Regions from separate parts of the Desulfitobacterium hafniense DCB-2 genome, predicted to be linked through region 2. Evidence: riboswitches for the same ligand, from Rfam matches in the RefSeq annotation. Region 2 holds a riboswitch; each other region holds the start of a gene.
The links. A riboswitch is a leader RNA that binds a small molecule or an ion and turns the genes downstream of it on or off. The one in region 2 is predicted to bind cyclic di-AMP.

Region 1 (4,161 bases), 2.0 Mb from region 2:
CGGCCCGATATCACTAACCCCCTGTAAATACAGGGTAAAGGACACCACCGTTCCGATGACGATGATCGCCAGCATCCCCCAAAACACCTGCCAATCCAGGGAGACGGGAATTTGCCAGGGCCGGATAACCACAAGCAAAATCGACCCGCCCATCAACATACCACAGCCCGTAACGACGATGCTCCCCCATTTGTTAATAATTTTCCCTGGAATTATGGTGTACAGCATCAATCCCAAAGCGGCCATCAGGCCCCAGAAAAGGCCTTGGGTCGATATGACCAGGTTGCTGACATTGCCATGGGTGGCCAATAAAAAGGTGCCGGTTACAGCTAAAGCAATCGCCACCCCTTCTGTCTTCGTGGGCAGCCGCCTGTCCATTCCGCAAACGAAAATCATAATTAGTAAGGGTCCCAAGTACTGCAGCACCGTTGCCGTTCCCGCATTGCTGTGGGATATGGCCAACAGATAAGTATATTGACAGGCGATCAGCCCAAATATACTAAAAACAATGAGGGTCCGGCGGTCCCTTTTATTGCTGAGCAACCCGACCATTTGCTCCCTGTATTTAAATAAAACCAAACAAAATAAGAGCAATCCTGCCGTAAGCATCCGTACCACGGTAACCCAATGAGGGTCGATGCCCTTCACCGAAAAAAGATATTGTCCGCAGGCACCGGAAAACCCCCAGCTAATCCCGCCGATAAGTGTCAGTATCGTCCCTCTGACAGCTTTGGTCCTGATATTTTGAGCCTTTTCTTCACCCTTTACAACTATAAGTTCATTCATTATTCTCTTTCAAGTACTTGCTTTCAATCGGGTACTTGCCTTTGCCCTTCACTTTTTTGATAATACGGCTCAATTCTAAACTGCAGGTTTGAGCCCAAGTGCAGATTTATCACTGAAAGAGGTCTCGTTCAACCTATAAACTTCACAAAACACTGCCGGGAGCGGGGGCCATCAAATTCACAAAAATAAACCCCTTGCCAACGGCCTAAAAGCAGCCGGCCATCCTTAACGATGACGGTCTGAGAGCTCCCCATAAGGCTGGCCTTCAAATGGGCTGCCGAATTTCCTTCCCCATGCCTATCCTGAGCCATATCCCAAGGGCAGAGCTCATCCAGCCGCCTCAGAAGATCACGGCAAACATCGGGATCAGCATTCTCATTGATCGTGATTCCCGCTGTAGTGTGAGGACAATAAATAATCGCCACCCCATCCTTGAACTGGAAATTTTGCAAAAAACCTTCTATTAAAGAAGTAATATCAATCCATTGATTCCTTTTTTGAGTCTGTAGATTCAGGATATGGACCATGGCCTTCTCTCCCCCCTTCCCGTCTCACCACCCGGGTCATTTCCCGTTGATGTTTTTCGCAATAGATTTTCCAGGCGAATTTTTCAGGCCGGTTTAAACAATACCGGGCCATGCGCTCGTTGACAGCCTTTTGACAAATACTGCAGCGAATATCTCCATACTTGGGTCTGTACTGCATTCTTTCCCGGCGCTGACGGGCCGCATACTCATTGCGAAGGCCCAGATCGGTCAGATTGATTTTTTCGATCCTCTCCACGAGCTCAAGGATCTCCTCATCACTGAGCACCGCGGGCTGATTCTGGGCCAGCTGCATGATTGAAGCCGGCAGATCTATATCATAAAAGACCATACCCGAAAAGACTTTCAGGCTGCAACTCCGGTTAAAGGTCACATAGGAAAACACGGGAATAGTTTGATCAAGCCCCGCCAGCTCCTGCAGCATCTGAACCCGGACCTGGTTCTCCATGATCGGATTGGGAAAGGTCTTCACCCTCCAGGTAATCGCCTGATACCACTTGGATTCCGTTTCTTCCCCCACGATCAGTCCCGACAAATTATTGGCTTCTAAAAGAAAAATTCCATAAGGGGAGATCAGAACATGATCAATCTGGTGGAAGCGTCCCTTGGTTCCTAACAGGAGATTGCTCAGCCGGCGAAAGCATCTTGGTAAATGGGCAAGCCCCACTTCAAGCTTATATTCACCTATTTCATGTTTACGCTGTTTCTTGCTCCGCAGGGAGCCTCTTTCCTTTGCCGAGTTATAAGTATAATAATTGGTTCTATATTTCTTCCTTTGCCAAACCTCCTGAGCCGCTTCCGGTTCAGGAGATATTTTTTTTGTTGCTTTTTTTCGATTCCAAAAGAACAAAGCTATCCCCCTAGTCATCAATTGCTCCATTATTGGCTTACAGCATGCCACTATTTTACCATATTCCAAGGTGAATAACTAACTTCTGAATCCTTTCACCCCAAAATATGTAATGAATTTCCACGTATTTCATAAAGTATTAATGAAGGAACTTTAGAACTTGATGTCGAATCAGAATAAAAATACGTGCATTTATAATAAACGCCTAATCTGGGGTATCCTAGAGCGGGGGACTAAATTTCTGGGGTGAATCGCACCTCCTGTGCGTAGGGCTTACACTTTCGCCCGAATCCGTCAACTAACCCCGTAGGCTAAGAAAGGTGTCTGAGCATGCATTTTAAGGAAAGCTTGTCTCGATTCAAGGTTTCAGCGTCCGACCAAGTTCAAAAAATTGCAAAAAACGTTTCTTGGAAATCGCCTCGTGTTCTTGGCTCTTTAACAGTAACCCTTGTTCTGACCGGCAGCCTGGGATTTTATTTTCTAACGACGACCGCTGCGGCGGCGGTGATGATCAACGGCCAGCAAGTGGGCTATGTGGCAGATTCACAAAGCGGACAAACCCTTGTGGATACATTCCTCCAGGAAAAAGGGGAGCCCTATGGTGTCGTTGCCAAGACACGGGACCAGATCAACTACGAAAATGTCCGCATCAAAAACAGCGCCTATAAAGCTTCAGAAATCAAGGAAGAAAATTTAGCCAGCTCTTTGAATTATTATCTGGAAGGCTACAAAGTTCTGGCGAATGGAACACCCATAGCTTACTTACCCAGTAAAGAAGAGGCGGACAAATTACTTAAGCAATACGAAGAGTACTATTCCAAATCCAGTGATGAAAACAAAATTACTTCTGTCAGCTTTTTAGAAGACATAACTATTGAAAAGGTTTCCATTCAGCCCAGCCAAATGACTTCCCTGGAGCTGGCTTATGAACAGCTCATCGAAGGCCAGGTTACCACAAAAGAGTATACTGTAGAGGAAAAAGACTCCTGGTGGTTGATCGCCCGCAAAAATAATATGTTGACCGCCGAAGTTCTGGCGGGGAATCCCGGGGCAACTGAAGACACTGTGATCAAACCGGGAGATGTGCTCAAACTTGTCACTGTTGAACCTTATCTGACTGTCGTAAGCCAAGGTACATATTCCGGTCAGGAGATCATTCCTTATGACGTAGTCACTAAAACTGATTATAAACTTAACCCAGGCCAAACCAAAGTTGTCACCAAAGGCAGTAACGGTTCCAAAATCGTAACCTATTCTTATGAGCAGAGAAACGGTGTCGAGGTAGCCAAAAAAGTTCTCGATGAGAAGATCGTCGAGAAACCCGTTGATGAAGTCGTTGCTAAAGGTCCCAGCAAGCAAACAGTCAATGTAGCCTCTGCCACCTCCCGGGGCAGTGCCAATGGTTCTTCCCTTGTCGAGCGGGCTCTCAGCTTTCAAGGTACAAAATATGTTTTCGGAGGTACCAGTACCAGCGGTTTTGATTGCTCCGGCTTTACCAAGTACATCTATTCCGGGTCCGGGATCTCCCTTCCCCGAACATCCTTTGACCAATTCAATTCAGGCTCATCTGTGAGCAAAGATAATTTACAAGCGGGAGACTTGGTCTTCTTCAGCACCTATGCTTCCGGAGCCTCTCATGTAGGTATCTACATCGGTAACGGCAAGTTTGTTCATGCTGCCAATCCCGGAAGTGGGGTTAAGGTTTCCGGAGTAAGCGACAGCTTCTATGGCCCCCGCTATTTGGGAGCACGCCGCTACTAGTTGCCTAACCATTTAAATTGCTAAAAGCCAGGAGCTGTTCCGCTAGGACAAGCTCCTGGCTTAATTATTTGGGCTCCCAGGCCCTTCAGGCAGCCCCACAGAAGAAAAAACATCTCTAGTGAGGCTTTTTAGTAAAATAGAATATTCCGCCCACGGCCATAACCACTATAAAAAGGATTAGATAGTAGAGAACCGCCCAGCGGTGAGCATAAATAGCGG
Region 2 (4,161 bases):
ATATCTCCGGGAAGATTTTAATGGCAAAATCCCAATTCCACATCTTAGTACCTCCCTACGGTCAGCCTGTTTTCTATCCAGCGGATCCCCCGTGTTAAAGGCCAGGCAATCAGGAAGTAGATCACAAGCAGCAAGCTGTAAATTAAAGTCGTCTCCATAGTGGAAGCATTGAGCACGGATGCCTGATAGGTCAAGTCGGCTAAAGTGATTAGGGAGACCAGGGAGGTGCTTTTCAGCAGCTCAATCTGAAGATTGCCAAACCCCGGCAGCATCATGACAAAAGCCTGGGGCAGGATAATGCGCCGCATACGCTGCCAGGGGCTGAAATTCAAGGCAATCCCCGCCTCCGTCTGCCCTTTGGGCACAGCCAGGATGGCACTGCGCACCACCTCGGAACCATAGGCCCCGCAGTTCAGGCCTAGGGTCAAGACACCGGCTGTCAAGGGAGGCAAGCTGATACCTAAAATAGGCAGGGCAAAATAGATCCAGAAGAGCTGAACAAGCAGAGAAGTTCCCCGGAAGGCTTCGACATAAACCGCCGCCAGAAAGCGGAGCGGCGGATATTTGGACAAGCGCCCGAACCCAGCCAGGAAAGCCAGCACCAAAGCGAGAAGAGTGGCCAAAAGCGTGATGATGAGAGTTATTTCCAGCCCTTTTAACAAGGCCGGTAAGAGGTCTAAAATAGCCAAGGTCCTCACTTCCTACTTAATAATGTCTTCCACAGTCGTGTCTCCCGGAAGCTCCTGCTCTGTAAAACCAAAGGATTCGAGGATCTTCAGCAGCTCACCGGATTCTTTCAGCTTCTGCAATTCAGCATTGAAAGCTTCCCGGAAATCACTGTCTTCATGACGGAAGGCAGTTGCTCCATAACCTCTGACACTTTCGCCGTCAATCACCGGCTGAGTGAAATCCATGACCCGCTCCAGATTGGGGTCATTAGCAGTATCCAAAGTAGCCTGAATCGAAGGACCGGTAGCGGTAATCACATCTGTCCGCCCGGCTTGCAAAGCTGCCAAAGCCGCCGGCATATCCGGAACAGTCACGATTCTGTCTTTAGGGACACCGCTGGCCACAAGGTAGTCATACTCAATGGCTCCTCCGGGTACAGCGACTTTAGCCGTCCCATGCTTGGCGATATCTTCATAGCTATGCAGGTCGAGAGGATTGCCCTTCTTGACGGCAATGGCTTCCCCAATGCTGTATTCGGGATTGGCGAAGGACACCTGTTCGGCCCGTTCAGGAGTGATAAACATTCCGGCGGTAACCATGTCAAAACGTTTGGCCTGGAGGCCGGGTATTAAAGAGGCAAACTCCGTAAGCTCCCCCTGCATGTCATTGATTCCCAGCTCTTTTAGGACGGCCCGGGCGATTTCTACAGCTTCACCAGTGAGCTTTCCATCGGCAGTTTTGTAAGCATAGGGCTTCTCATTAGCAAAACCAACGGTGACGGAACCTTTTTCCTTGGCCTTCTCTAATGTACTCATCCCGTCTCCACCTTTGGTCTCGGTGGTGCCGCAGCCTCCCAAGGCAAAAACACTAAAGGCCAGCACCCCCACCAGCAGAGTCTTGAGCAGTGGTAACTTTTTCATTCAAACGTCCTCCTTTTTTCTCCACTGAAATCCGCAAAAAGGCATAGAAAAAGGGCCTGAACAGGCCCAAGAAGAAGCAGCGCATAACATTGGCTATTGATTTAGCATAAAAACACTAAAACGGTTCACACGCTTACGAGGTTAGCTGCCGGGTTCGGAATGATACCTTTCCGTCATTTTAAGGAGTTTGCTCTCCTTAACAATGATTCACCCCCAATATGGTTCCCCCGTTTTCCTTTTTGGGAAATTCAGCCTTGACTGCAAACAGCTTGCAATCTGACAACTCTTATTTTGTTATAAGTTGTTACAACTTTATGTTAACATCTAAGTTGTCAGATTGCAATAAAAAATTTTCTTGCATCTTGACTTTTTAAGTATTCAGCCATCGCTTCAAGGCGAATTTATTGACCTCTCTGTTCATATCGGCAAGACTGGTGGTCAGAGGAATCTCCTTGGGACAGGCCCGCACGCAGTTTTGGGCGTTGCCGCAGTCGGTGATCCCTCCATCACCCATGAGGGCGGATAGACGAATATGCTTATGCATAGCTCCTGAAGGGTGGGTGTTAAAGAGACGGGCCTGGGAAACGGCGGCCGGTCCAATGAACCGGGAACGGGAATTGACTTGGGGGCAGGATTCCATGCAGCACCCACAGGTCATGCACTTGGAAAGCTCATAGGCCCATACTCGATCCACTTCAGCCATACGGGGTCCGGGACCCAGATCGTAGGTTCCGTCAATGTCGATCCAGGCATGAACCCTCTTTAAATTCTCGAACATAATGGTTCGATCCACCATAAGATCCCGGAGGATGGGGAATTTCCGGAGAGGCTCCAGGACAATAGGCTGCTCCAATTGATCCACTAAGGCTGAGCAGGCCTGCCTGGCTTGACCGTTGATATTCATGGTGCAGGCACCACAGACCTCTTCAAGACAGTTGCATTCCCAAACCACGGGATTGGTCTTTTTGCCTTGGACATTGACAGGATTTTTTTGAATCTCCATCAAGCAGGAAATAATATTCATCTTGGGACTATAATCCACCGCGAACTCTTCCCAAAAAGCAGGTTGGTCCGGGGCATTTTGGCGACGGATTTTTAAACGGACACTTTTTTGCCCTGACATGATGATCCCCCCTATTTCTCTACATCATAGCGCCGCGGTCTGGGCGTGATCAGTGATACATCCACCGCTTCATAGCTGAACTGCGGGCCCTCGGGTGTGTAGGTGGCGATGGTGGTCTTCAGCCAGTTCGCATCATCCCGCTCCGGATAGTCGGGCTTATAATGGGCCCCCCGGCTTTCATTGCGGTTAAGGGCCCCCAAGGTAATGACGCGGGCCAGCTCCAGCATATTCCAAAGCTGCCGGATAAAGAGTGCCGTCTGGTTGCTCCACTGGACATCATCAATGAGCTGGATCTTCTGCCAACGCTGCATAAGCTCCTGGATCTTCTGGTCCGTTCCGGCCAGTTTGTCATTATAGCGGATGACAGTGACATTTTGGGTCATGACATCACCCAGCTCTTTATAAATATGGTAGGGATTCTCCTCACCCTTCATGGTGAGAATCCTGTTCCAGAGCTCCTCCTGGGCCCTTCGTTCACGAACAAAGACTTCTTCCTCCCCGCTGGAGGTTTCCGATTTATTTTTCTTGATGTACTCCAGGGACTTAGGGCCGGCGATCATACCGCCATAAATAGCTGAGAGCAGGGAATTGGCCCCTAAGCGATTGGCCCCATGGTATTGATATTCACATTCCCCGGCAGCAAACAGACCGGGGATATTGGTCATTTGATCATAATCCACCCACATTCCGCCCATGGAATAGTGAACTGCGGGGAAAATCCGCATGGGAACCTTCTTGGGATCATCCCCCACGAATTTCTCATAGATCTCAAGAATTCCTCCTAATTTGATCTGAAGTTCATGGGAATCTTTATGGGAAAGATCCAGATAAACCATGTTCTCACCGTTGACACCCAGACCCAAATCAAAGACCACATGGTAGATGGCCCGGGTGGCAATATCCCGGGGGACCAGGTTCCCGTAGGCCGGATACATCTCCTCCAGAAAATACCAGGGTTTACCCTCTTTATAGGTCCAGACCCGTCCGCCTTCGCCACGGGCCGACTCGGACATAAGCCGCAGCTTATCCTCCCCCGGAATGGCCGTAGGATGAATCTGGATAAACTCACCGTTGGCGTATTTGACCCCTTGCTGGTAGAGAGCCGAGGCCACGGAGCCTGTGTTAATGGTGGAATTGGTGCTCTTGCCGAAGATCATGCCGCATCCCCCGGCGGCCACGATGACAGCAGCGGCGGGAAAGCTTTGGATCTCCATATTATAGAGGTTTTGGGCGACAATTCCCTTGCAGACCCCTTCATCAATAACAGCAGAGAGCATCTCCCAGCCTTCGTATTTCCTGACTAACCCGGCCGCTTCAAAACGGCGGACCTGCTCATCCAGGGCATAGAGAAGCTGCTGACCTGTGGTGGCTCCGGCAAAGGCTGTACGGTGATGCTTGGTCCCGCCGAAACGCCGGAAATCCAAAAACCCTTCCGCTGTCCGGTTAAAC
Region 3 (4,161 bases), 610 kb from region 2:
GTCCAGTGCCAGATATCTGGCTTATTTTCAGGCTTATACCAATACCTATGCCCCACTGAAGCGCTTGCAGGAAGTCTATGAGCAAGCTTTGGCGGAGGAGGGTGTGGTGGGGCTGTCCATTGCCACCCGTCCGGATTGTTTGCCGGCTGAGGTGCTGGATTATTTGGAAGAGCTCAATCAACGAACGTATCTCTGGGTGGAGCTGGGCCTGCAAAGCATTCATGATCGGACTATGGAATGGGTGGGGAGAGGACATACTTTTGAGGATTTTCTTCAGGGTTTGGATAAGCTCCGCCGCAGAAACATACGGGTCTGTACCCATATGATTTATGGGCTGCCGGGGGAAACCCTGGAGGATATGTTCGGCTCAGCACAAACGTTAGCCAAACTCGATGTGCAGGGAGTTAAGCTGCATCTTTTGCATGTGCTGAAGGGGACACCTCTGGCTGATATCTACGAGCAGAGTCCTTTTCCCTTACTCTCTCAGGATGAGTATATCCATTTGATTTGCGATACACTGGAAATCCTGCCTGCGCAGACGGTTATTCACCGCCTGACTGGGGATGCCCCCCGCAAGGATTTGCTAGCCCCTCTTTGGAGCCTGAAAAAATGGGAAATTCTTAATGCCATTGACCGTGAACTGGAGAGAAGGGGAACCTGGCAAGGGAAAAAGGCGCAAAATAAAACGGCTGACACCACCCATTCAATTTAAGGAAAGGGGGCCAGCCGTAAATCGCTTGGCAAGATAAATTTTTGACTTTGGATAAGGTTATTAGCCTTCTTCGAATGATTTGGCTTGACTCTGTAGATTTTGATAGTATTGATTGGCCGGATTGGCCCCACTCTTATTCCCTTGAGAAGGAGTTCTGAGGGCAGGCGCTAAAGAGAGATAGCGCTTTAGGCTGTCGGTATGGGTCTGGAGGATGGCCTGATAGACTGGGTCAGGGGTTAGTTTTTGTGAATTCATACCGATTCCTCCTTATATAGATAGTTAATGATTAGGATAATGCACAACCTTACCTTCCCAGGTTCTGATGACTGCTTCTTCATCGTTTAGGGAAATAAGGTACTGTGGTAAGATGGGGGTTTTGCCACCGCCTCCCGGGGCATTAATAATATAGGTCGGAATGGCCAAACCAGAGGTGTAGCCGCGCAAGTTTTCCATAATCCTTAACCCGTCCTGAATGCGGGGAATAAAGTGGCTCGTGCCTTTAACATTTTTGGCATGGAAAATATAGTAGGGGCGAACGCGAATTTTAAGAAGTTCTTGGTTAAGGCGTTTCATAATCTCTGGTTGGTCATTGATTCCTTTAAGAAGAACTGCTTGGTTGCCTAAGATGACTCCCGCTTTGATTAAGCGATCAGCAGCTTTCTTGGTCTCCTCGGTCACCTCTTGGGGATGATTGAATTGAGTATTGATATAAAGGGGTGGATATTTTTCAAGAATAGCGCAGAGCTCATCGGTAATGCGCATGGGCAGAGTGACGGGAACCCGGGTGCCGATACGTTTGATCTCCACATGCTTAATTTCATGCAATTCTCCCAATAACCAGTCCAGCATTTGATCGCTGAGAAGGAGAGCATCGCCACCGGTGACTAGCACATCCCGAATCTCTGGATTGGAGCGTATATAATCCAGGGCGGCCTCCAGGTTAGCACGGGTTTCATGGAGGTCAATTTCCCCGATATTCCGTCGGCGTTGGCAGTGCCTGCAATACATAGCACACAAATTGGTTACATTAATAATGAGGCGATCCGGGTAACGACGTGTGATGCAAGGCGCAGGGGATGTATACTCTTCTCCCATGGGATCTGCTTCTCCGGAATCGTCGAGGATCTCTTCCACAGAGGGGAGACTTTGCAGACGGATGGGATCCTGAGGATCATCTTTATCGATCAGGCTTAAATAATAGGGTGAAACAGCCCAACGGTAAGCCTTGCCCACCTCGTTGATTTCATGTCTTTGCTTGGGGGTCAGGGGAAGCAGGGTGCTCAAGTTTTCAGCATCCTGAATACGGTTTTTAAGCTGCCACTTCCAATCCTGCCAATGCTCCAGGTCAGCATCTAACTGATCCAGTATAAAGTCTCGGTTTTCATTAAATTCTTCGCTTAAGGCAAGGCCGCAGGGAATCGTTTCTTTGCGTTTGTTGTAGGATTGAACTTTTTGTTTTAATTCCAAAGCTCTTGCTTGTGAAGCCTGTCTTGGGTTAGGGGGTAGAAATTCTATTGCCATAGTGATTGCCCTCCTCTATTTGCAGATATAAAATAAGTCTTTAGAATCAAAAAAGAACCTCGCGGTTCCCAAGAAAAAGCATATTACATAATCAGGTGTTTACGCCTCATGTGCTTCAATGCTTACGAGGTTAGCTGACGGGTTCGAGCTGAAACATGCTCTACGTTTAAAACGATTCACCCCTAAATTGGTTCCCCCGTTTTCCCCTTGGGAAATTAAGCCCATATTAAGTTGCATAACTAACAACTTAATAGTATCATATGGGTTGGTAGCAGTCAATTGTATATTTTGTACATATGTTTATTTTGTATATGGGTTATCTTAGTAAGCATTTAAGTGTAAGAATTTGTAGTTCACTTAGTAGCAGAATTAAAGGTTAATGATAAGATGAATCAAGGAGAGGAATCCGATGGAATATAATGCACGTTATCAGGAAATTGCGATAGATATTGCTCATTCTATCGTTATGGGAGAATACCGGGAAGGGGAAAAAATTCATGGACGCTCTACTTTAGCGGGTCGTTATAATGTATCTCCGGAGACCATCCGGCGTTCCATTGCTATCCTCCAAACGATGGGTGTAGTCATGGTAAGCCAAGGGGTGGGGATTACGGTAGTCTCCAAAAGCATGGCCGAAAAATTTATGAGGGGTTTTGACCAGAAAGCAGAAATTCAGGTCTATTTTGATGAGCTGAAAAAGCTGATGGAACAAAGACGTGAGCTCGATCAGAAGATCGATGCCCATCTCACGAAAATCGTGAACTATACGGATCGTTTGGCCAGCCGTTGGATGGATGTGGCCGAAATTGAAGTTGCCAAAGGCTCCAGCGCCAAGGGAAAAACCTTAAGCGATTTAAAATTAAGGGAGAAAACAGGTTTAACGGTGGTGGCTGTGGTCAGAGGGGGAATCGAGCAATTTTCTCCGGGAGCGGAGTTTATCCTGGACGACGGAGATATCCTACTGGCGGTAGGCTCTGAACAAGGGAAAGAAAAACTTCAGGAAATCCTTCGCTAGAATACAGGAAGTGGATAGCCATCTGTCGAAACTCTCTATGAATTATAGAGGACATGAGGGATGATGGATGATCTTTGAAAGCATAGTCATACTCGGTGTGGAATTAATGCTGGTCTTAGTAACAGGCCAGATGAATCTGTTAATTTTATTTTTAATAGGCAATACATTTTTTCTTTTATATCACTTAAATCTGGAATATAAAAAAACTGCCCGGCAGGCTACAGAGCGAAACGCGGAGCTTAGCTTCAAAATAGCCAACCAGACTCTTCCTTACCTGCGCCGGGGGCTTAATGAACAAAACGCAGAGTACATCGCTAAAATCATTCAAGAGATTGGCCAAGTGGCGGCTGTTTCAATCACAGATTGTGAAAAGCAGCTGGCCTACTTGGGCGTGGGCTGCGATCAGCATCATCCGGGAGATAAAATTCTTACCCGGGCGACACGGGATGTGATCCAATCCGGAGTTTATAAGATAGTACGAACTCAAAAAGAATTGAATTGTCCCAGACAGAACACCTGTGATTGTCCTCTGGCGGCGGCTGTTATCGTACCTCTGAAGTGTCAGGGTGAAGTAGTGGGAACCATGAAATTGTATGAAACCAAGGTTGGACAGCTCTCATCGGATCTGATTCGCTTAGCTATTGGGATGGCTGATCTACTGGGGATTCAAATTGAACTAGCAGAACTTGATCACCAGGCGAAACTGGCTGCGGAAGCACAACTGAATGCCTTGCAAGCTCAAATCAATCCCCATTTCTTTTTCAATGTTCTCAATACTATTATTGCCACCAGCCGCACCAGCCCCAATCGTTCACGACGATTGTTGATTCATCTTGCGGAATTTTTCCGCAAGGCGCTCAAATCCCATGGAAGTTTGATTACTTTGCGGGAGGAAATGAGCTTTGTTAAGACT

Region 1: another riboswitch for cyclic di-AMP. It lies ahead of DHAF_RS12850 (NlpC/P60 family protein); the one in region 2 lies ahead of ehuB (ectoine/hydroxyectoine ABC transporter substrate-binding protein EhuB).
Region 3: another riboswitch for cyclic di-AMP. It lies ahead of eam (glutamate 2,3-aminomutase); the one in region 2 lies ahead of ehuB (ectoine/hydroxyectoine ABC transporter substrate-binding protein EhuB).

Annotation. Positions count from the first base shown of each region.
Region 1 covers NC_011830.1:2,792,192-2,796,352, reverse strand. The annotation lists gene DHAF_RS12865 (DMT family transporter) at 1-786, opposite strand, end outside; gene DHAF_RS12860 (secondary thiamine-phosphate synthase enzyme YjbQ) at 915-1,313, opposite strand; gene DHAF_RS12855 (nuclease-related domain-containing protein) at 1,264-2,181, opposite strand; cyclic di-AMP (ydaO/yuaA leader) riboswitch at 2,374-2,509, shown strand; gene DHAF_RS12850 (NlpC/P60 family protein) at 2,512-3,942, shown strand; gene DHAF_RS12845 (APC family permease) at 4,058-4,161, opposite strand, start outside.
Region 2 covers NC_011830.1:829,636-833,796, reverse strand. The annotation lists gene ehuD (ectoine/hydroxyectoine ABC transporter permease subunit EhuD) at 1-43, opposite strand, end outside; gene ehuC (ectoine/hydroxyectoine ABC transporter permease subunit EhuC) at 45-698, opposite strand; gene ehuB (ectoine/hydroxyectoine ABC transporter substrate-binding protein EhuB) at 702-1,589, opposite strand; cyclic di-AMP (ydaO/yuaA leader) riboswitch at 1,706-1,853, opposite strand; gene sdhB (succinate dehydrogenase iron-sulfur subunit) at 1,960-2,712, opposite strand; gene sdhA (succinate dehydrogenase flavoprotein subunit) at 2,724-4,161, opposite strand, start outside.
Region 3 covers NC_011830.1:1,442,987-1,447,147, forward strand. The annotation lists gene mnmL (tRNA modification radical SAM protein MnmL/YtqA) at 1-712, shown strand, start outside; gene DHAF_RS06695 (hypothetical protein) at 773-967, opposite strand; gene eam (glutamate 2,3-aminomutase) at 992-2,233, opposite strand; cyclic di-AMP (ydaO/yuaA leader) riboswitch at 2,338-2,465, opposite strand; gene DHAF_RS06705 (GntR family transcriptional regulator) at 2,643-3,248, shown strand; gene DHAF_RS06710 (histidine kinase) at 3,316-4,161, shown strand, end outside.